DNA from 3 places in the Escherichia ruysiae genome. Region 3 is predicted to be linked to each of the others. Evidence: predicted binding sites of a transcription regulator. Region 3 holds the regulator's gene; each other region holds the start of a gene.
The links. Region 3 encodes sigma-54, which starts transcription at its own class of promoters, with help from an activator protein. Its sites were predicted from a motif close to GTTGGCACANNTTTCGCTNT; they were not measured.

Region 1 (7,909 bases), 1.7 Mb from region 3:
TGAGGTCGGTTTCAACCGTTAAGGCGTTTGACGGGCAGGCATTGACGCAGGCCGCGCAGCCAATGCACTGCTGCGGGTTCTGCTCTGGCTTACCACGGAAGTTTTTATCAACCGCAATCGGCTCCAGCGGATAAGACGAGGTCGCCGTGCCGGTTTTGATGACTTTTTTGATAAAGGTAAACATGGCGATTCCTTATTTCAGCGGCGAGTTTTTACGCTCAATGCTGTAACGCTCGAGTTCTTTGTACGGCACCACTTTGCTCTTCTTCTTACGCACATCGACCACGGTCATGCGGTCGGTACAGGAGTAGCAAGGGTCGAGGCTACCGATAATCAGCGGCGCATCAGAAACGGTGTTGCCGCGCAACATGTAGCGCAGGGTCGGCCAGTTCGCGTAGGTCGCGGCACGACAGCGCCAGCGGTACAGCTTCTGGTTATCGCCGGTCATGCTCCAGTGGATATCATCGCCGCGCGGCGCTTCGGCAAAGCCCAGCGCAAAACGGTGTGGAATGTAGGTGAATCCTTCCACCGCCAGCGGGCCGCCTGGCAGATTGTCCAGGCCGTAGTCGATCATATTGAGCGAGGTAAAGACTTCGTTGATACGCACTTTCAGACGCGAAATAACGTCGCAGCCCTGCTCGCTGTGAACTTCCATCGGCAGCAGGCCATAACCGACAAACGGGTGATCAGCACGGGTATCACGAGCGTGGCCGCTGGCGCGCACCATCGGGCCAACGTTACTGAAATCGCGGGCGATTTCCGGATCCAGACGACCAATGCCGACGGTGCGCTGTTCCATATTTGGCGTACTCAGCAGCACATCCACCAGCTCCTGTACTTCACGACGCATTTGCTGCGCCAGTTGACGGGTCTGGATCATGTCATCTTTCAGCAGATCGCGACGAATCCCGCCGATCAGGTTCAGACCGTAAGTTTTACGCGCCCCGGTGAGGATCTCCGCCATTTTCATGGAAGATTCACGCACGCGGAAGAACTGCATAAAGCCGGAGTCAAAGCCGGTAAAGTGACAGGCGAGGCCGAGGTTGAGCAGATGCGAGTGCAGGCGTTCCACCTCCAGCAGAATGGCGCGGATCATCTGCGCGCGTTCTGGTACCTGAATACCCATCGCGTTTTCCACCGACGTGGTGTAGGCGGTGCTGTGGGCAAAGCCGCAGATCCCGCAAACACGATCCGACAGGAAGGTCACTTCGTTGTAACCCATACGGGTTTCCGCCAGTTTTTCCATGCCGCGATGGACGTAGAACAGGCGGTAGTCGGCGTCGATAATGTTTTCGCCGTCAACGAACAGGCGGAAGTGACCCGGTTCATCGGAGGTAACGTGCAGTGGGCCAATCGGCACCACGTTGTTTTTCTTATCACCCAGTTCGTTGATGAACTCGTAGGTTTCTGCATCGGTGGTTGGTGCCGGACGTTGACGATAATCCATGCTGTCTTTACGCAACGGGTAGAGTTCATCCGGCCAGTCATCCGGCAGCACCAGACGGCGTTCATCCGGCAGACCAACCGGAATCAAACCGTACATATCGCGCACTTCACGCTCGCCCCAGACCGCCGCCGGAACGCGCGGCGTCACGGACGGATATTCCGGTTTGTTGGCGTCAACTTCGACGCGCACGGTTATCCAGCACTTCGTGCCCTTCTCCATCGACAGCACATAGTAAACGGCATAATGACCATTCAGTTTGCGTTCATCGTTACCAAACAGTACCGACAGCCAACCACCCTGTTTGTAGTAGAGGAACTCCACCACTTCCGGCAGATAGTTCACCTTTACGGTCACGGTCAGCTGATCTTTGGTCTGCCAGGCGTGATCCAGCACGACGCCCGGAAATGCCTCATTCAGCGCGGCGAGATAATGTTGACCTAATTTTTCTTCAGACATGCTCATACTCTCTTTAATCACGCCGCCAGCAAGGAGACGAACGCTAAAAATGCAAAGCCAAACCCAGCCCAGGTAATGCGCGGAGTAATATCAAGACGCAGACGGGCCATGCTGTTTTCGAACAGCGCGATAACCAGGACGCCGACCACCAGTTTGACGATGGCAATCACCAGCGCCAGCAGCAGCCCGCCAGCGGTGAAGGTTTCCATTTGTCCCCACGGAATAAACACCCCGACGAACATCTGCAACACCACCAGCTGTTTCAGGCTGATACCCCATTTCATGACGCCAAAGCCGCTGCCGCTGTATTCAGAGAGCGGCCCTTCCTGCAACTCCTGCTCGGCTTCCGCAAGGTCGAACGGCAGTTTGCCCATTTCGATAAAGGTGGCGAATGCGCAGGCACAGAGTGCCAGCACCAGCGGGATGCTCTGGCTCAGAGGCCAGTGATAAACGGTGTCGGTGATGTTGCTGATGTTGGTGGAACCGGCAACCTGCGCCGCGACCCACAGGCCGAGCAACAACATCGGCTCGACCAGCACACCGAGCATCGCTTCACGGCTCGCGCCGATAGCGGTAAACGGGCTACCGGTATCCAGACCGGAAATGGCAAAGAAGAAACGCGCGATGGCAAAGAGATACAGTAAGGTGATCAAATCGCCCAGTTGCGGCAGCGGAGAACCGACGGTCACCACCGGCAGCGCGGTAGCGATAGTCAGCATGACGCCCACCATCACGTATGGCGTCAGGCGGAACACCCAGCCGGAGGCATCCGGGCCAACACTCTGACGCCCCAGCAGTTTGATAATGTCGCGATATTCCTGCAACACGCCCGGTCCGCGACGGTTATGCAAGCGTGCGCGCGCCACGCGGGTTATACCGGAGAGCAGCGGCGCAACGGCAAATAACACCAGCGCCTGAATTAACGGATATAAAACACTCATTCTCAGGCTCCTCGTGAAACAATAATCACCACCAGCACCGCCAGTTCAACCAGCGCCATCCGGCGGAACAGCAACGCACTCCCCTCGCTCTGCCAGCCCGGCACCAGCGACACTGGATTCAGCACTTTGCGCAGTTTCAGCACCGGCGCAAACGCCTGTTTCACCGGCATGGCAAAACCATGAGCAGTAATCACCATTGATTTTTCGTGGTCGTAGCCGCACACCCATGCCGCGCCACGGGAACGTGACGGCAGGCGGTCGCCTTTGCAAATCGCCATAATGATGAATGGCAGCAGCGGGCAGGCAATCAGCAGCAGGGTGATCATTGGTTGAGAAACGGTAGTGTTAGCAGGCTCCAGCGGCAGAGGTACAGCTGCTGACAGCATCGGCAGCAGCCACGGCGCAGCAACACCGCCAATCACGCAGCAAATCGCCAGTGCCACCACGCTTACGCTCATCAGGAGCGGCGCACAGGTGGCGTTTTCGGCTTCTTTGGTACGCGGCGCACCGAGGAACGTAACGCCATAGACTTTCGCCATACACATCACCGCCAGCGCACCGGTAATTGCCAGCCCCACGGCGAGCAGCGGCCCCAGCAGACGGGCAACGAACGTTCCGCTATTGCTCAGTTTGAAGAAGGATTGATAGATAACCCATTCACCGGCAAAACCGTTCAACGGCGGCAGCGCAGCCATTGCCATCAGCCCGACTAACATGGCGATGGAGATAACCGGCATTTTCTTGCCAATGCCGCCGAGTTTTTCGATATCGCGATGACCAGTACGGAACCAGACGCTACCCGCCCCAAGGAACAGTACGCTTTTGAACAGGCTATGATTAAGCAGATGGTACAGGCCACCGACCAGGCCAAGAGCAATCAGCGCCGGTTGTTCGAGCGCGATACCCGTTACGCCAGCCCCCAGCCCCAGCAGGATGATGCCGATATTTTCCAGTGTGTGGTAAGCCAGCAGACGCTGGATGTTGTGCTCCATCAGCGCATACAAACCACCGACGAACGCGGTGATCATGCCGAGCACCAGCAGCGCAATTCCCCACCACAGCGGCGCGTTACCGCCCAGCAGAGACAGGGTTAAAATGCCCAGCAGGCCGATTTTCATTACCACCGTGGAAAACAGCGCGGCAGCAGGCGCAGAAGCGTTAGCATGAGCCTGCGGCACCCAGCCGTGCAGCGGGATAATCCCGGCCAGCAGGCCAAAGCCAATCACGCCGAGCAGCCAGATATCGGAACCGAGCGGCAGCTGTTGCACGCGCATATCCAGCAGGCGCAGATCCAGCGTGCCGTAACGTTGCCAGACCAGCCAGCAGGCAATCGCCAGCAGCAGAGTGCCAAGACGCCCCAGCGCAAACCACAGTTTGCCCTCTTTGCTGTTGCTGGTGAGAAACACCGCGCACAGAGCCATGATTTCGGCCATTACCACGAACATGCCCAGATTGCTGGCAATGACGGCGCACACGGCGGCAACCATCAGCATATTGATCTGCAAACCGTTGCATTTCACCTGCGCGTGGCGATGCCAGTCAATGTTGTAGAGGCTGACAAACAGGCCACACAGGCCGAGGGTTATCAACCAAATCGCGTTAAGCGGAGAGATTTGCACATCGTAGCTTACCAGTGACAGCGTACCGCTCACGCCGACCGCCCCCGTCAGCACGGTGAAACCTGCTGCTGCTGTGTACACGCTACCAACCGCGCCGCCAATCCCGGCTATCCAGCCACTCAGCGCCTTATGAAAAGAAAAGAGAAATGCCAGAACAGCGGCGGCAACAAACCACGCCACGCCGCTGTTGATCAGGGAAATTGCGCTCATTTAGCCTCTCCACTTTGAGCCTGCTGAAACAAGGTGAGATCGCCAAAGTCCGTATTAAAAGTCAGCTCACGCTTACGTTTGCTGACGCGGGCGATATCGGTGTTATCCACCAGATGCAGGGCTTTGGTTGGGCACATCCGCACGCAGGCCGGACCTTGTTCATCAAAGCTACAAAGATCACATTTGACGGCGATCGCGCGAATGCCCGGCACCCAGTCAAGCAATGTGCTGACACGCGCCGGAGCAGGCGGTGCCGGTGGCGCTTTCGGGGTATTGGCATTTGCCGGAATATCCAGCGGACGGCTGCCGGAAAATTCAATTGCGCCAAACGGGCAGGCGATGCCGCAAAGTTTGCAGCTTACGCACAGACTTTCATTCAACTGCACGGCACCATCAACGCGGGTGATGGCATTAACCGGGCAGACCACCGCACAGGGCGCATCTTCACAGTGGTGACAGAGCTGCGGTGCAGATTCTTTTTCATTTAGCATCACTCGCAGGCGCGGCATGGATTGCAGGCCGTGCTGGCGATGCGTCTCTGAGCAGGCGGCCTCACAGGTGTGGCAACCGATACAGAGCGTGGAGTCAGCAATTACAAAACGATTCACCAGGCATTCCTCAGGTGATTGTCATTTTTGACGAAAACATGCCGATGAAATGTCATTTTCGACACTCATCGACACGCCCATCCCCAAACAGGCATGACGCCTGCAAAACGGGCAAAGCCTCAGCTCATGCTGCCGAGCTTTGTCCCTCTACCAGTTGGCTTAAATTCACCGGGGTATTGTTTTCAATGGCGGTGTATAAGCTGTCGTAAACGCCGGCGATTTTTTCGAGATAGTGTTCCAGCACTTGTTCGCGATTACGGATGTTGACCTTGCCATCAATCATGCCGTCACTGCTCAACTGAGCCAGTGCAATCCGCTGTTTGTCTTCGCCATCTTTCGTTTCGACGTAATACTCGATGGTATGGCTGTTAAAGCCATCCGCCAGGGTGACGTAAATGCGAAAATGTTCAAAAAGAACGAAACAGAGTTCTTTATCTGGCGCGCAGCTCATCGCGTGATGCAAACGCGCTTTTGATAACGTGATCCCCTGAACCAGCGAATTGCAATAGATATGCCACTGGTCCTGTAGGCGACGATGCCGCTGTGCGATGTAATCGGCTTTCTCGCTTATTTCCCAAATAGTCATTGTCAGGTTACCCGTTTAACAGAGATGCCTGCCCTTAAGCATTTTTTGTGCCAATTTTTAATTCATTGTTATTTAGGTGATTTTTATGATTCCGCTGAATTTCGACGCCGTGTCGACGTGTCATTTCGACATCATCGACATTATTCACCGCAGGGATAGTCAACACTGGCACAATTATTGCTTATAGCTGGCAATAGTTAATGGGAGGCGATATGCACGAAATAACCCTCTGCCAACGGGCACTGGAATTGATTGAACAACAGGCCGCAAAGCACGGTGCAAAACGCGTAACTGGGGTCTGGCTCAAAATTGGCGCATTTTCTTGTGTCGAAACCAGCTCTCTTGCCTTTTGTTTTGATCTGGTTTGCCGTGGCAGCGTGGCGGAAGGTTGTAAACTGCACCTCGAAGAACAAGAGGCCGAATGCTGGTGTGAAACATGCCAACAGTATGTGACGCTACTGACCCAGCGCGTCCGCCGCTGCCCACAGTGTCATGGCGACATGCTGCGCATTGTGGCAGACGACGGTTTACAGATTCGGCGGATAGAAATAGACCAGGAGTGAGCGATGTGTACAACATGCGGTTGCGGTGAAGGCAACCTGTATATCGAGGGTGATGAACATAACCCTCATTCCGCGTTTCGTAGCGCGCCTTTTGCCCCGGCTGCACGCCCGAAGATGAAAATAACCGGCATTAAAGCGCCTGAATTTACCCCCAGCCAGACCGAAGAGGGCGACCTGCATTACGGTCATGGCGAAGCAGGCACACACGCGCCGGGCATGAGCCAGCGCCGGATGCTGGAAGTCGAAATTGACGTGCTGGACAAAAATAATCGCCTGGCTGAACGTAACCGCGCGCGTTTTGCTGCCCGTAATCAACTGGTGCTCAACCTGGTATCCAGCCCCGGTTCCGGTAAAACCACGCTGCTGACGGAAACCTTAATGCGCCTGAAAGACAGCGTTCCGTGCGCGGTGATTGAAGGCGACCAGCAAACCGTGAACGATGCCGCACGTATTCGCGCTACCGGCACGCCAGCGATTCAGGTGAACACCGGTAAAGGTTGCCATCTTGACGCACAGATGATCGCCGACGCCGCGCCGCGTCTGCCACTGGACGATAACGGTATTCTGTTTATCGAAAACGTCGGCAACCTCGTATGCCCGGCCAGCTTCGATCTGGGTGAAAAACATAAAGTTGCGGTGCTTTCCGTTACCGAAGGCGAAGACAAACCGCTGAAATATCCGCATATGTTTGCCGCCGCCTCGCTGATGCTGCTCAACAAAGTTGACCTGCTGCCGTATCTCAATTTCGACGTTGAGAAATGCATCGCCTGCGCCCGCGAAGTCAATCCAGAAATTGAAATCATCCTCATTTCCGCCACCAGCGGCGAAGGGATGGACCAGTGGCTGAACTGGCTGGAGACACAGCGATGTGCATAGGCGTTCCCGGCCAGATCCGCACCATTGACGGTAACCAGGCTAAAGTCGACGTCTGCGGCATTCAGCGCGATGTCGATTTAACGTTAGTCGGCAGCTGCGATGAAAACGGTCAGCCGCGCGTGGGCCAGTGGGTACTGGTTCACGTTGGCTTTGCCATGAGCGTAATTAATGAAGCCGAAGCGCGCGACACCCTCGACGCATTACAAAATATGTTTGACGTTGAGCCGGATGTTGGCGCGCTGTTGTATGGCGAGGAAAAATAATGCGTTTTGTTGATGAATATCGCGCGCCGGAACAGGTGATGCAGTTAATTGAGCATCTGCGCGAACGTGCTTCACATCTCTCTTACACTGCCGAACGCCCTCTGCGCATTATGGAAGTGTGTGGCGGTCATACCCACGCCATTTTTAAATTCGGCCTCGATCAGTTACTGCCAGAAAACGTTGAGTTTATCCACGGTCCGGGCTGCCCGGTGTGTGTACTGCCGATGGGCAGAATCGACACCTGCGTGGAGATTGCCAGCCATCCGGAAGTGATTTTCTGTACCTTTGGCGACGCCATGCGCGTACCTGGAAAACAGGGGTCACTGTTGCAGGCAAAAGC
Region 2 (7,909 bases), 440 kb from region 3:
TACCGATGTACGCTCGGGGTTCTGCGCGCTGTCCGTGTTCAAACTGGCTGCAACAATTACGCCAGATGGGCCTGGTTTGAACCCCCGGCGTTGTTCGCGCCGGGTAGTACAACTTCAACTATTAGACGCTGTAGTACAGTTCAAACTCTACCGGATGCGGAGTCATACGCACGCGGTCATCTTCTTCGCGACGCAGGGCGATGTACGCATCGATTGCTTCATCAGTGAACACGCCACCGGCTTTCAGGAACTCGCGATCCAGATCCAGTTCGTTCAGTGCTTCTTCCAGAGAGCCTGCAACCTGTGGGATCTCTTTCGCTTCTTCTGGCGGCAGGTCATACAGGTTTTTGTCCATCGCTTCGCCCGGATGGATCTTGTTCTTGATACCATCAAGACCGGCCATCAGCAGGGCAGCAAAGCACAGGTACGGGTTAGCCGCCGGGTCCGGGAAACGTACTTCGATACGACGTGCTTTCGGAGAAGAAACCACCGGAATACGGATAGACGCAGAACGGTTACGTGCAGAGTAAGCCAGCATTACCGGTGCTTCGTAGCCCGGGACCAGACGCTTATAAGAGTTGGTGGTCGGGTTTGCCAGGGCGTTAATCGCTTTAGCGTGTTTGATTACGCCGCCAATGTAGTACAGCGCCTGCTCAGACAGACCTGCGTATTTATCGCCTGCAAACAGGTTTACGCCGTTTTTAGACAGCGACATGTGGCAGTGCATACCGGAGCCGTTATCACCAAACATCGGTTTTGGCATAAAGGTCGCGGTTTTACCGAAGCGGTGCGCCACGTTGTGAACGACATATTTGTAGATCTGAATTTCGTCAGCTTTTTTGGTCATGGTATTGAAGCGGGTTGCCACTTCGTTCTGACCTGCGGTCGCTACTTCGTGGTGATGTGCTTCAACCACCAGCCCCATCTGTTCCATCACCAGACACATTTCAGAACGGATATCCTGAGCTGAGTCTACTGGCGGAACCGGGAAGTAACCGCCTTTCACTGCCGGACGGTGACCTTTGTTACCACCTTCGTATTTGGTGGAGGAGTTCCATGCGCCTTCGATATCGTCGATAGCAACGTGAGAACCGGAGATAGAAGATCCGAAACGGATGTCATCGAACAAGAAAAATTCTGGTTCTGGCCCGAACAGTACGGTGTCGGCAATGCCAGTAGAGCGCAGGTAATCTTCGGCGCGTTTCGCGATGGAGCGCGGGTCACGGTCATAGCCTTGCAGGGTGCCAGGTTCAAGGATATCGCAACGGATAATCAGGGTAGAGTCGGCGAAGAACGGGTCAATCACTGCGGTGGATGCGTCTGGCATCAGCACCATGTCGGATTCGTTAATGCCTTTCCAGCCGCCAATCGAGGAGCCGTCAAACATTTTGCCTTCTTCGAAGAATTCAGCATTCACCTGATGAGCAGGGATAGTGACGTGCTGTTCTTTACCTTTGGTATCGGTGAAGCGCAAATCAACAAACTTCACTTCGTGCTCGTTCAGCATCGTCAGTACGTGTTCAGCGGACATACTTTAACTCTCCTGGATTGGTCATTGTCGTCGTGGTAACGAAATCTGCAATTATTTTGGCCGTGTCGCCGTAAAAAAGATAAAGCGAAATCTGTGCCAACTTTTAAATTGCCCCTAAAAGGCGTTATCATGCTTAACATCGTGCAAAAGGGCTGCACCATGATGTGAATGTTGCACCAATAGAGTGCTTCAATGGAAACATTAAGCACCATATTGGTGCAATGACCTTTGGATAACCCTTTTTATGCTCCGTGAAAGCGATCACAAAGGGACTCTGCAATACTTGTTTGCGGAGGATGTTTGTGATCCTGTTTTGTAGTGCGATTAATCCGTGTACAATAACGCGCTATTTCTAATGCCTGAGGCAAAGTTGTGATCGAAAAATTGCGTAATATCGCCATCATCGCGCACGTCGACCATGGTAAAACCACCCTGGTAGACAAGCTGCTCCAACAATCCGGTACGTTCGACTCTCGTGCCGAAACCCAAGAGCGCGTGATGGACTCCAACGATTTGGAGAAAGAGCGTGGGATTACCATCCTCGCGAAAAACACCGCTATCAAATGGAATGATTACCGTATCAACATCGTTGATACCCCGGGGCACGCCGACTTCGGTGGTGAAGTTGAACGTGTAATGTCCATGGTAGACTCAGTGCTGCTGGTGGTTGACGCATTTGACGGCCCGATGCCGCAAACGCGCTTCGTAACCAAAAAAGCGTTTGCTTACGGCCTGAAGCCGATTGTTGTTATCAACAAAGTTGACCGCCCTGGCGCGCGTCCTGACTGGGTTGTGGATCAGGTATTCGACCTGTTCGTTAACCTTGACGCGACCGATGAGCAGCTGGACTTCCCGATCGTTTACGCTTCTGCGCTGAACGGCATCGCGGGTCTGGATCACGAAGATATGGCGGAAGACATGACCCCGCTGTATCAGGCGATTGTTGACCACGTTCCTGCGCCGGACGTTGACCTTGACGGTCCGTTCCAGATGCAGATTTCTCAGCTCGATTACAACAGCTATGTTGGCGTTATCGGCATTGGCCGCATCAAGCGCGGTAAAGTGAAGCCGAACCAGCAGGTTACTATCATCGATAGCGAAGGCAAAACCCGTAACGCGAAAGTCGGTAAAGTGCTGGGCCACCTCGGTCTGGAGCGTATCGAAACCGATATGGCGGAAGCTGGCGATATCGTGGCGATCACGGGCCTTGGCGAACTGAACATTTCTGACACCGTTTGCGACACGCAAAACGTTGAAGCATTGCCGGCACTCTCCGTTGATGAGCCGACCGTTTCTATGTTCTTCTGCGTTAACACCTCGCCGTTCTGCGGTAAAGAAGGTAAGTTCGTTACTTCCCGTCAGATCCTGGATCGTCTGAACAAAGAACTGGTACACAACGTTGCGCTGCGCGTAGAAGAAACCGAAGACGCCGATGCGTTCCGCGTTTCTGGTCGTGGCGAACTGCACCTGTCTGTTCTGATCGAAAACATGCGTCGTGAAGGTTTCGAACTGGCGGTATCCCGTCCGAAAGTTATCTTCCGTGAAATCGACGGTCGTAAACAAGAGCCGTATGAAAACGTGACTCTGGACGTTGAAGAACAGCATCAGGGTTCTGTAATGCAGGCGCTGGGCGAACGTAAAGGCGACCTGAAAAACATGAATCCAGACGGTAAAGGCCGCGTACGTCTCGACTACGTGATCCCAAGCCGTGGTCTGATTGGCTTCCGTTCTGAGTTCATGACCATGACTTCTGGTACTGGTCTGCTGTACTCCACCTTCAGCCACTACGACGATGTGCGTCCGGGCGAAGTGGGTCAGCGTCAGAACGGCGTACTGATCTCTAACGGTCAGGGTAAAGCGGTAGCGTTCGCGCTGTTCGGTCTGCAGGATCGCGGTAAGCTGTTCCTCGGTCACGGTGCAGAAGTTTACGAAGGTCAGATCATCGGTATTCACAGCCGTTCTAACGACCTGACTGTAAACTGCCTGACCGGTAAGAAACTGACCAACATGCGTGCTTCCGGTACTGACGAAGCCGTTGTTCTGGTTCCACCAATCCGCATGACTCTGGAACAAGCTCTGGAGTTCATTGATGATGACGAACTGGTAGAAGTTACTCCGACCTCTATCCGTATTCGTAAACGTCACCTGACGGAAAACGATCGTCGCCGCGCGAACCGTGGCCCGAAAGAAGATTAATTTTTCTTTTTAGTCGTGAAAAACCTGCCAGAGATGGCAGGTTTTTTTTTACCTGTCGTGAGCGCACACCAATGCGAGTATCTCCCTTATAAGTCTGTGATTACGTCAATAGAGAGCTTTGTCACAATTATCTGCAAAGTCATACGCCGTTAATTGCTTTCTTTTTTGGCGTAAGCGTAAGATGCTTCATCTGGTTTAAACCAAAAGGATTAAACAATGGCGGAGAATCAATCCACCGTAGAAAATGCAAAAGAGAAACTGGATCGGTGGTTGAAAGATGGCATCACCACACCGGGTGGAAAACTCCCTTCAGAAAGAGAGCTGGGAGAACTGCTGGGCATTAAACGTATGACGCTGCGCCAGGCGTTGTTGAACCTCGAGGCAGAATCCAAAATCTTCCGTAAAGATCGTAAGGGGTGGTTCGTGACCCAGCCGCGATTTAATTACAGTCCGGAGCTGTCGGCGAGCTTTCAGCGGGCCGCAATTGAGCAAGGGCGAGAGCCTTCCTGGGGGTTTACCGAGAAAAACCGTACCAGCGATATTCCCGAGACGCTCGCGCCACTGATTGCAGTGACGCCATCAACTGAACTCTATCGCATCACCGGCTGGGGGGCGCTGGAAGGACATAAAGTTTTCTATCACGAAACATATATTAATCCTGAAGTTGCTCCGGGTTTTATTGAACAACTTGAAAACCACTCATTTTCTGCAGTCTGGGAAAAGAGCTACCAAAAAGAGACGGTAGTAAAAAAATTGATTTTCAAACCCGTCAGAATGCCGGGCGATATCAGCAAGTATCTTGGCGGTTCTGCGGGTATGCCTGCGATCTTAATTGAAAAGCATCGCGCCGACCAGCAAGGCAATATTGTCCAGATAGATATTGAATATTGGCGATTTGAGGCCGTAGACCTCATCATTAATCTGTAGGTGTTTTATGGTGACAATAAATAACGCAAGAAAGATTCTACAACGTGTCGACACTCTTCCTCTTTATTTACATGCTTATGCCTTTCATTTAAATATGCGGCTGGAAAGAGTGTTGCCTGCTGATTTACTTGATATCGCAAGTGAAAATAATCTACGTGGCGTCAAAATCCATGTTCTGGATGGCGAGCGTTTTTCTCTTGGTAATATGGACGATAAAGAACTCTCTGCCTTTGGGGATAAAGCCCGCCGTCTGAACCTTGATATTCATATTGAAACCAGTGCCTCAGATAAAAAATCTATTGACGAAGCCGTCGCCATCGCGTTGAAAACTGGGGCATCCTCCGTACGTTTTTATCCGCGTTATGAAGGTAATTTGCGCGACGTATTATCGATTATCGCTAACGACATTGCCTATGTACGGGAAACGTATCAGGACAGCGGCCTGACTTTTACGATCGAGCAGCATGAAGATTTAAAAAGTCATGAGCTGGTGTCGCTGGTCAAAGAAAGTGAGATGGAGTCTCTTTCCTTACTGTTTGATTTTGCGAACATGATCAATGCAAATGAGCATCCCATCGACGCTTTAAAAACGATGGCACCGCATATTACCCAGGTCCATATCAAAGATGCCTTGATCGTTAAAGAACAGGGTGGCCTGGGTCATAAAGCCTGTATTTCAGGTCAGGGGGATATGCCCTTCAAAGCGTTATTAACGCACCTTATCTGCCTGGGTGATGATGAGCCGCAGGTGACGGCATATGGCCTGGAAGAAGAGGTTGATTATTATGCGCCGGCGTTCCGCTTTGAAGACGAAGATGATAATCCGTGGATCCCTTATCGCCAGATGAGTGAAACACCCCTACCAGAAAATCATTTACTGGATGCGCGGTTACGTAAAGAAAAAGAAGATGCAATTAATCAGATAAATCATGTGCGTAACGTACTACAACAAATCAAACAAGAGGCAAACCATCTTCTGAACCACTAATAAGTTTTAACTCATACGCAGTTAATAAAACCATTCCATATGAATGGTCGGTATCTTATTGCCTTTAAAACAGTGATTTTAAAAATCGCTTAGGGGATGTTATGCTCACGAAAAAGAAATGGGCGTTATTTAGTCTATTAACACTGTGTGGCGGTACAATTTATAAATTACCGTCGCTGAAAGATGCGTTTTATATCCCGATGCAGGAATATTTCCATTTGACTAATGGTCAAATTGGTAATGCTATGTCGGTAAACTCATTTGTCACCACAGTGGGCTTTTTTCTGTCTATTTATTTTGCCGATAAACTACCGCGCAGATACACCATGTCACTCTCACTCATTGCGACAGGATTACTGGGTGTTTATTTGACGACAATGCCGGGGTATTGGGGCATCCTCTTTGTCTGGGCGCTATTTGGCGTTACTTGCGACATGATGAACTGGCCGGTCTTGCTCAAGTCGGTAAGTCGATTGGGCAATAGCGAACAACAAGGTCGGTTGTTTGGCTTCTTCGAAACAGGGCGTGGCATTGTCGATACCGTGGTGGCATTTTCTGCGTTGGCAGTATTTACCTGGTTTGGCAGTGGCTTATTGGGTTTTAAAGCAGGCATCTGGTTCTATTCCCTTATTGTGATTGCCGTAGGCATTATTATTTTCTTTGTCCTGAATGACAAAGAAGAGGCACCGTCCGTTGAGGTGAAAAAAGAAGACGGAGCATCGCAAAACACCAGTATGACCTCGGTGCTGAGAGACAAAACCATCTGGCTTATCGCTTTCAACGTCTTCTTCGTTTACGCGGTTTACTGTGGCCTGACATTCTTCATTCCATTCCTGAAAAACATCTATCTATTGCCCGTTGCGCTGGTGGGGGCTTACGGCATCATTAACCAATATTGTCTGAAAATGATTGGAGGACCGATTGGTGGCATGATTTCAGATAAGATCCTGAAATCGCCGAGTAAATATCTATGCTACACCTTTATCATCAGTACCGCTGCGCTCGTACTGTTGATTATGCTGCCGCACGAAAGTATGCCGGTCTATTTAGGGATGGCATGTACATTAGGCTTTGGCGCGATAGTCTTTACACAGCGAGCCGTATTTTTTGCACCTATCGGCGAAGCAAAAATTGCTGAAAATAAAACAGGCGCGGCGATGGCGTTGGGTAGCTTTATTGGTTACGCCCCGGCGATGTTCTGCTTCAGTCTGTATGGCTACATTCTGGATTTAAATCCGGGGATTATTGGCTACAAAATCGTGTTTGGCATTATGGCCTGCTTCGCATTCTGTGGTGCGGTGGTTTCCGTAATGCTGGTTAAGCGTATTAGCCAACGTAAGAAAGAGATGCTGGCGGCTGAAGCTTAATTAATGGCCGGATGTGCTTAATCCGGCCAACGAAAACCGTATCAACCGAAGTTTCAATTTCAGGATACTTCTTGCTCAGCAACCACCAGTTCAACATTCTCTTCACTTAACAACTGGCAGAAAGAATTGGGAGGCGGGGCATCAGTAAAAAAAGCCCTGACATTCCGTGCATTGCCAATTGAAACGGCAGCAGACGCGGCAAACTTCGTATGATCGGCCACTAACAATGTATTCCGCGCATGTTTAATCATCGTTCTTGCGACTAACGCTTCATTGACATCAAATTCCAGTAGGGTGCCGTCATGTTCAATGGCACCTATACTGGTGATTAAATAATCTGCGCGGAAGCCTTCAATAAAATCCACGGCTCCTGGGCCGATAATCCCGCCGTTATGAGCGCGTAAAGTGCCTCCCGGCACCATCACTTCAATATCCTGATTCTTATAAAGAATCTGTGCCACACGTAGGCTGTTAGTGATAATGCGTAAATCACGACGGTTGAGTAATGCCCTGGCAACGGCTTCTACGGTTGTACCGATGGTGATAAAGACGGTACAGCGTTCGGGAAGGTAATCGGCGACTGCCTCAGCGATCGCCCGTTTCTCGGCGGTGAGCGAAAGTTCCCGTTGCTCAAAAGCGGTATTCATGACGCTGGAGACGCGCCCGGCCCCTCCATGATGACGGGTGATCAACCCCTGCTCACTGAGTTTTCGGATATCCCGGCGCACGGTTTGCGTTGAAACATCCAGCAGTTGTGCCAGTTCTTCAATATTCATATAACCGCGTTCTGCGATTAGATGAACGAGTTGGTCATGGCGTGGATTACCTGTCACTTCGATGATACTCATGAATACTCCCTTGCCCCTCCTCGGTAGATGTTTACCATTTTACGCATAAAGT
Region 3 (7,909 bases):
ATCCTATGAAATTCAAAACAAACAAACTCAGCCTTAATCTTGTGCTTGCCAGCTCACTTCTGGCCGCCAGTATTCCGGCATTTGCCGTTACCGGAGACACTGACCAGCCGATTCACATTGAGTCGGATCAGCAATCTCTTGATATGCAAGGCAACGTAGTCACCTTCACGGGTAACGTCATCGTTACCCAGGGCACCATCAAAATTAATGCCGATAAAGTGGTCGTTACCCGCCCGGGCGGCGAGCAGGGCAAAGAAGTGATCGATGGCTACGGTAAGCCAGCGACGTTCTATCAAATGCAGGACAACGGTAAACCTGTCGAAGGTCACGCTTCCCAGATGCATTACGAACTGGCGAAAGATTTTGTCGTTCTGACCGGTAATGCTTATCTGCAGCAGGTCGATAGCAATATAAAGGGCGATAAAATCACTTATCTGGTGAAAGAGCAGAAAATGCAGGCTTTCAGCGATAAAGGTAAGCGCGTAACCACCGTTCTGGTGCCGTCGCAGTTGCAGGATAAAAACAACAAAGGCCAGACCCCGGCGCAGAAGAAAGGTAATTAATTCGTTATGGCAACATTAACAGCAAAGAACCTTGCAAAAGCCTACAAGGGTCGCCGCGTGGTAGAAGACGTCAGCCTGACCGTCAACTCCGGAGAAATTGTCGGTCTGCTGGGGCCAAACGGTGCCGGTAAGACCACCACTTTCTACATGGTTGTTGGCATTGTGCCGCGCGATGCAGGCAACATCATTATTGATGATGACGATATCAGCCTGCTGCCATTACACGCGCGCGCGCGTCGCGGTATCGGCTATCTGCCGCAGGAAGCCTCCATTTTCCGCCGCCTCAGCGTTTACGATAACCTGATGGCGGTACTGCAAATTCGTGACGATTTGTCTGCTGAACAACGTGAAGACCGTGCGAACGAGCTGATGGAAGAGTTTCACATTGAGCACCTGCGTGACAGCATGGGGCAATCGCTCTCCGGTGGTGAACGTCGCCGTGTAGAAATTGCCCGCGCACTGGCTGCGAATCCGAAATTTATTCTGCTTGATGAACCGTTTGCCGGGGTTGACCCGATCTCGGTTATCGACATCAAACGCATCATTGAGCACCTGCGCGACAGCGGCCTGGGCGTGCTGATCACCGACCATAACGTGCGTGAAACACTGGCAGTTTGTGAACGCGCTTATATCGTTAGTCAGGGGCATTTGATCGCCCACGGCACACCTACAGAAATCTTACAAGACGAACATGTTAAGCGTGTATACCTTGGGGAAGACTTCAGACTCTGATAGGGTAGAAGCTCGCGACGTTTTAGCAGGAGAGTACGATTCTGAACATGAAGCAAGGTTTGCAACTCAGGCTTAGTCAGCAACTGGCGATGACGCCTCAGCTACAACAGGCAATTCGTCTGTTGCAGCTGTCCACGCTGGAACTTCAACAGGAGCTGCAGCAGGCGCTGGAGAGTAATCCACTGCTTGAGCAAATCGACACTCATGATGAAATCGACACTCACGAAACGCCAGACAGCGAAACGCTGGACACCGCTGACGCGCTCGAACAAAAAGAGATGCCGGAAGAGCTGCCGCTCGACGCCAGTTGGGACACCATCTATACAGCCGGTACGCCGTCCGGCACCAGCGGTGACTATATCGACGACGAGCTACCGGTCTATCAAGGCGAAACGACGCAGACCTTGCAGGATTACCTGATGTGGCAGGTCGAGCTGACACCGTTTTCCGACACTGACCGCGCTATCGCCACCTCCATCGTTGATGCCGTTGATGATACCGGTTATCTCACCGTCCCACTGGAAGATATTCTCGAAAGCATGGGCGATGAAGAGATCGACATCGATGAAGTTGAAGCGGTCCTCAAGCGGATCCAACGGTTTGACCCGGTCGGTGTAGCGGCGAAAGATCTGCGCGACTGTCTGCTGATCCAACTCTCCCAATTCGATAAGACCACGCCGTGGCTGGAAGAGGCCAGGCTGATCATTAGCGATCATCTCGATCTGTTAGCCAATCACGACTTCCGCACTTTAATGCGCGTCACGCGTCTGAAAGAAGATGTGCTGAAAGAAGCCGTCAATCTGATCCAGTCGCTCGATCCACGCCCCGGCCAGTCGATCCAGACCGGTGAGCCGGAATATGTCATTCCAGATGTGTTGGTGCGTAAGCATAACGGCCACTGGACGGTGGAACTCAACAGCGACAGCATTCCGCGTCTGCAAATCAACCAGCACTACGCCTCGATGTGCAATAACACACGTAACGATGGCGACAGCCAGTTTATCCGCAGCAATCTGCAGGATGCCAAATGGTTGATTAAGAGTCTGGAAAGCCGTAACGATACGCTACTGCGCGTGAGTCGCTGTATTGTTGAACAGCAGCAAGCCTTCTTTGAGCAAGGCGAAGAATATATGAAACCGATGGTACTGGCCGACATCGCCCAGGCCGTCGAAATGCATGAATCGACGATATCTCGCGTGACCACGCAAAAGTACCTGCATAGTCCACGAGGCATTTTTGAACTGAAGTATTTTTTCTCCAGTCACGTCAATACCGAGGGCGGCGGCGAAGCCTCGTCCACGGCGATTCGTGCGCTGGTGAAGAAATTAATCGCGGCGGAAAACCCAGCGAAACCGTTGAGCGACAGCAAGTTAACCTCTTTGCTGTCGGAACAAGGTATCATGGTGGCACGCCGCACTGTTGCGAAATACCGAGAGTCTTTATCCATTCCGCCGTCAAACCAGCGTAAACAGCTCGTTTGACCCAACCGATAAGGAAGACACTATGCAGCTCAACATTACCGGAAATAACGTCGAGATCACCGAGGCCCTGCGCGAATTTGTCACATCAAAATTTGCCAAACTTGAGCAATATTTTGACCGAATCAACCAGGTCTATGTTGTTCTGAAAGTGGAGAAAGTCACCCATACCTCAGATGCAACACTGCATGTAAACGGTGGCGAAATTCATGCCAGCGCGGAAGGTCAGGACATGTATGCTGCCATTGATGGCTTAATTGATAAGCTGGCACGCCAGTTGACCAAGCATAAAGATAAATTGAAACAACACTAATTGTCCGGGCAATTAGCAAGTGCATGGCGGCCTGTTGTGCGACACAACGGGCCATTTGTACAGTTAATGCTCCGAACCTGTCCCACGATTTGAGTGGTCAGGTTCTTAGGTGAAATTATGACAAATAATGATACAACTCTACAGCTTAGCAGTGTTCTTAACAGGGAATGTACGCGAAGCCGCGTCCACTGTCAGAGCAAAAAACGTGCACTGGAAATTATCAGCGAACTGGCTGCGAAACAACTCAGCCTGCCGCCTCAGGTGGTTTTTGAAGCTATTCTGACGCGGGAAAAAATGGGCAGTACCGGTATCGGTAATGGCATTGCCATTCCGCATGGCAAACTGGAAGAAGATACTCTGCGTGCCGTTGGTGTTTTCGTTCAGCTCGAAACGCCTATAGCTTTCGATGCCATCGACAACCAACCGGTGGATTTACTTTTTGCCCTGCTGGTGCCGGCTGACCAAACTAAAACGCACCTGCATACTCTTTCGCTGGTGGCGAAACGTCTGGCGGACAAAACCATCTGCCGCCGTTTACGTGCAGCCCAGAGTGATGAAGAGCTGTATCAAATCATTACGGATACCGAAGGTACTCCGGATGAAGCGTAGTTATTCTGTAATGTCTCTTTTAGACGTTGTGAGGAGAAACAGTACATGGTACTGATGATCGTCAGCGGACGTTCAGGCTCAGGTAAATCTGTCGCCCTGCGTGCGCTGGAAGATATGGGTTTTTACTGCGTGGATAACCTTCCCGTAGTGCTGTTACCCGATCTGGCTCGCACGCTCGCCGATCGCGAGATTTCTGCCGCCGTCAGCATTGATGTTCGTAATATGCCGGAGTCACCAGAAATATTCGAACAGGCGATGAGTAACCTGCCTGATGCTTTCTCACCGCAACTGCTGTTCCTGGATGCTGATCGTAACACCCTGATTCGTCGTTACAGCGATACGCGCCGTCTGCATCCGCTCTCCAGCAAGAACCTGTCGCTGGAAAGTGCTATCGACAAAGAAAGCGATCTGCTGGAGCCACTGCGTTCGCGGGCAGATTTGATTGTCGATACCTCAGAAATGTCCGTTCACGAGTTGGCAGAAATGTTGCGTACCCGTTTGCTGGGAAAACGCGAGCGTGAACTGACGATGGTCTTTGAGTCCTTCGGCTTCAAACACGGCATTCCTATCGATGCCGATTACGTCTTTGACGTGCGCTTCTTGCCGAACCCGCACTGGGATCCGAAACTGCGTCCAATGACAGGTCTTGATAAACCTGTCGCCGCGTTCCTCGACCGCCACACAGAAGTACACAATTTTATCTACCAGACGCGAAGCTACCTTGAGCTATGGTTACCTATGCTGGAAACCAACAACCGTAGCTACCTGACGGTCGCCATTGGTTGTACCGGCGGGAAGCACCGTTCGGTGTATATTGCAGAACAGCTGGCAGACTACTTCCGCTCGCGCGGTAAAAACGTCCAGTCACGCCATCGTACGCTGGAAAAACGTAAACCATGACCGTCAAGCAAACTGTTGAAATCACAAACAAGCTGGGCATGCATGCCCGGCCTGCCATGAAACTCTTTGAATTAATGCAGGGTTTTGACGCTGAAGTGCTGTTACGTAATGACGAAGGCACCGAGGCTGAAGCGAACAGCGTTATTGCGCTGCTGATGCTGGACTCCGCCAAAGGACGGCAGATTGAAGTCGAAGCGACCGGTCCACAGGAAGTGGAAGCACTGGCCGCCGTTATCGCCCTCTTTAACTCTGGTTTCGATGAAGATTAATCTTCATAACCCTGACGCTTAATTCCCCCCAGATATACACCTTCAGCCCGTAGGGGTGAAAAAAGTACAAGCGGAAAATGTCCTCATTTTTCGCAACTTGTACATTTTGTGCTCTTTTCTGTACGAACAAAACCTTAAGAAAACCTTAAAAAGTCCTGTTTAGGTTTTGTTTAAGTTAAGTCCTCATACTGGAGATTGTCAGAAAATATTTCCAGGAGATGGCATGATTCGCTTATCTGAACAAAGTCCCCTGGGCACCGGAAGACATCGGAAATGTTATGCGCATCCGGAAGATGCCCAACGCTGTATCAAGATTGTCTACCACCGTGGCGACGGTGGTGATAAAGAGATCCGCCGTGAGTTAAAGTACTATGCGCACCTTGGTCGTCGTTTGAAAGACTGGAGCGGTATTCCACGCTATCACGGTACGGTTGAGACGGATTGTGGAACCGGTTATGTCTACGATGTCATTGCCGATTTTGATGGCAAGCCGTCTATTACATTGACCGAATTTGCTGGACAATGCCGTTACGAAGAAGATGTTGCTCAGTTGCGTCAGTTACTGAAGCAGCTGAAGCGTTATTTGCAGGATAACCGCATCGTGACGATGTCGCTGAAGCCGCAGAATATTCTTTGCCACCGCATCAGCGAGTCAGAAATCATTCCCGTCGTCTGTGACAACATTGGTGAAAGCACGTGGATTCCGCTGGCGACCTGGTCGAAGTGGTGTTGTCTACGTAAGCAAGAGCGTTTGTGGCAACGTTTTATCGCTCAACCCGCGTTATCGGTCGCCCTGAAGAAAGGCGCACAACTCAGTGAGAACAAGAAACTCACCCTCACCTCGCGCGAAGCTTAATCCAGCTGGTGTTGTCGCATAAACGACTCACCGCCCAACTGATGCATCTGCCGTAAAATCCACGCCTGACGGCTACGCACGTAGCCTGACGGTGCGGAAGCTTTAAAGCGTAGTGGGTTCGGAAGTACCGCTGCCAGTAAGGCAGCCTCCGACTGAGTGAGTTTGCTCGCGGGTTTGTGGAAATAGCGTTGCGCTGCGGCTTCAACACCAAACACACCATCGCCAAATTCGGCGATATTCAGGTAAATCGTCAGGATACGCTTTTTGCTCCAGACCGTTTCTATCCCCAATGTCAGACCTGCTTCCAGCCCTTTACGTATCCAGCTACGCCCATCCCATAAAAAGAGATTTTTGGCTGTCTGCTGAGAAATCGTTGATGCGCCGCGAATACGATTTTCATTGCGCTCGTTGTGCGCCAGGGCTTTCTCAATGGAAGCGACATCAAAGCCCCAGTGCTCAGGGAATTTCTGATCTTCTGCGGCAATCACTGCCAGCCCCATCCACGGCGAGATTTGATCCATACTGACCCAGTCAGAATGCGCCACGTAACGAAAATTGCCATGCAGCCAGGCACTGACCTGTCGCTCGACCATCACCGCTGAGAACGGGACAGGCGCTATGCTAAACAACGCGATGCCCCCGCCCCATAAAACGGCGAGGACAACCACTAACCGCAGAAGAAAACGACGAACGAAACCGAACGCCGTTAAGCGGCTTTTACTCATTCAGCCAGAACCAGCACGCGGGAAACCAGCTTATCAATGCCGTTCGCCGCTTCCGCAATGTTCTGTGCCAACATATAAGCCGGTGTAGTGACAATCTTATTGTCTTCATCAACCACGATATCATCGACCGGACACGGTACATGCTCTGCGCCCATCTCTTCCAGCACTTCTGCGGTATCGATATCAGTACCGATGGTCAAACGCAGTGGGAAATCGAAAATTTTCGGCAGCATCGCAGGGGCAATACACATAAAACCAAGCGGTTTACCGGCCTGATGCATCGCTTGCGCCAGCGCCTTTAATTCACGCTCAACAGTGCATTCACTGCCAAGGCTGGCAAAATTGCTTAAATTCTTCGCCGCACCAAAGCCACCAGGCACAATCAACGCATCCAGTTCGGCAGCATCGGCCTGAGCCAGAGGACGGATCTCACCACGCGCAATACGCGCGGCTTCAATCAGCACATTGCGCGATTCCGTCATCGCCTCGCCGGTTAAATGGTTGATAACGTCAACCTGCTGCTTATCCGGTGCAAAGCAGACCGCCTGCGCGCCGCTACGCGATATCGCCAGTAACGTCAACACAGCTTCATGAATTTCGGAACCGTCATAAACGCCGCACCCGCTCAGAACTACGCCAATTTTCTTCATTGTGATCATCCTTTCGCAACTGACTGAAACACATTAATCTTTTTAATAAAAATGCTACGCATCACACATTTAACTGATTCATGTAACAAATCATTTAAGATTTGCTATCTTAACTGCGTGCGGCCTGAAAAACAGTGCTGTGCCCTTGTAACTCATCATAATAATTTACGGCGCAGCCAAGATTTCCCTGGTGTTGGCGCAGTATTCGCGCACCCCGGTCTAGCCGGGGTCATTTTTTAGTAGCTTTCGCAACCCACGCTTTCAGCACATCTACGTCGTGACGCCACTCTTCTTTCATCTCTTCAATCCATTCACCTACGTTATCTTCCCACGCAGGAAGGTCGGGAGACTGAATTTGCTGACCCAGCTGTTGCAGATGGCGTAACCCCACTGAACCCGCCGCGCCTTTAATTTTATGCCCTTCCTCGACAATGCCTTTTTTATCCTGCGCCGTCAGATTCGACTCCAGCACGCTGACATAGCCCGGCATCATCTTCTCAAACACCGCTAACCCGTCGGTAATCAACTTCGGCCCTACAAGTTCGAGATACTGTTCCAGCATGGGAATATCGAGTAATGCTTCAGATTTGCTGTTCTCTTCTGTCGTCACCGTGCTCTCCTCATCATCCGGGGTATCCCAGAATTTCTTGATCATCGCGGTTAGCGCCGGTACGGAAAGCGGCTTACTCAGCACATCATCCATTCCAGCATTGAGGTACTCTTGTTTATCTTTCAGCACATTGGCAGTTAAAGCCACCAGCGGCGGTAAATCTTCGCGCGGATAACGCTTCGTCAGTTCACGAGAGATATCCAA

Region 1: hypA (hydrogenase maturation nickel metallochaperone HypA) is a predicted target of sigma-54. The motif match lies at 6,032-6,051, and genes of this name have one in related genera.
Region 2: glnA (glutamate--ammonia ligase) is a predicted target of sigma-54. The motif match lies at 1,613-1,632, and genes of this name have one in related genera.

The regions. Positions count from the first base shown of each region.
Region 1 covers NZ_JAVIWS010000001.1:1,505,532-1,513,440, forward strand. The annotation lists gene hycF (formate hydrogenlyase subunit HycF) at 1-184, opposite strand, end outside; gene hycE (formate hydrogenlyase subunit HycE) at 194-1,903, opposite strand; gene hycD (formate hydrogenlyase subunit HycD) at 1,921-2,844, opposite strand; gene hycC (formate hydrogenlyase subunit 3) at 2,847-4,673, opposite strand; gene hycB (formate hydrogenlyase subunit HycB) at 4,670-5,281, opposite strand; gene hycA (formate hydrogenlyase regulator HycA) at 5,406-5,867, opposite strand; gene hypA (hydrogenase maturation nickel metallochaperone HypA) at 6,080-6,430, shown strand; gene hypB (hydrogenase nickel incorporation protein HypB) at 6,434-7,306, shown strand; gene hypC (hydrogenase 3 maturation protein HypC) at 7,297-7,569, shown strand; gene hypD (hydrogenase formation protein HypD) at 7,569-7,909, shown strand, end outside.
Region 2 covers NZ_JAVIWS010000001.1:2,748,490-2,756,398, forward strand. The annotation lists gene glnA (glutamate--ammonia ligase) at 122-1,531, opposite strand; gene typA (ribosome-dependent GTPase TypA) at 1,904-3,727, shown strand; gene RGV86_RS13330 (GntR family transcriptional regulator) at 3,944-4,654, shown strand; gene RGV86_RS13335 (sugar phosphate isomerase/epimerase family protein) at 4,662-5,642, shown strand; gene RGV86_RS13340 (MFS transporter) at 5,744-7,009, shown strand; gene RGV86_RS13345 (DeoR/GlpR family DNA-binding transcription regulator) at 7,069-7,857, opposite strand; gene RGV86_RS13350 (sugar kinase) at 7,897-7,909, opposite strand, start outside.
Region 3 covers NZ_JAVIWS010000001.1:3,186,911-3,194,819, reverse strand. The annotation lists gene lptC (LPS export ABC transporter periplasmic protein LptC) at 1-37, shown strand, start outside; gene lptA (lipopolysaccharide ABC transporter substrate-binding protein LptA) at 6-563, shown strand; gene lptB (LPS export ABC transporter ATP-binding protein) at 570-1,295, shown strand; gene rpoN (RNA polymerase factor sigma-54) at 1,343-2,776, shown strand; gene hpf (ribosome hibernation promoting factor) at 2,799-3,086, shown strand; gene ptsN (PTS IIA-like nitrogen regulatory protein PtsN) at 3,204-3,695, shown strand; gene rapZ (RNase adapter RapZ) at 3,741-4,595, shown strand; gene npr (PTS phosphocarrier protein NPr) at 4,592-4,864, shown strand; gene yrbL (PhoP regulatory network protein YrbL) at 5,088-5,720, shown strand; gene mtgA (monofunctional biosynthetic peptidoglycan transglycosylase) at 5,717-6,445, opposite strand; gene elbB (isoprenoid biosynthesis glyoxalase ElbB) at 6,442-7,095, opposite strand; gene arcB (aerobic respiration two-component sensor histidine kinase ArcB) at 7,325-7,909, opposite strand, start outside.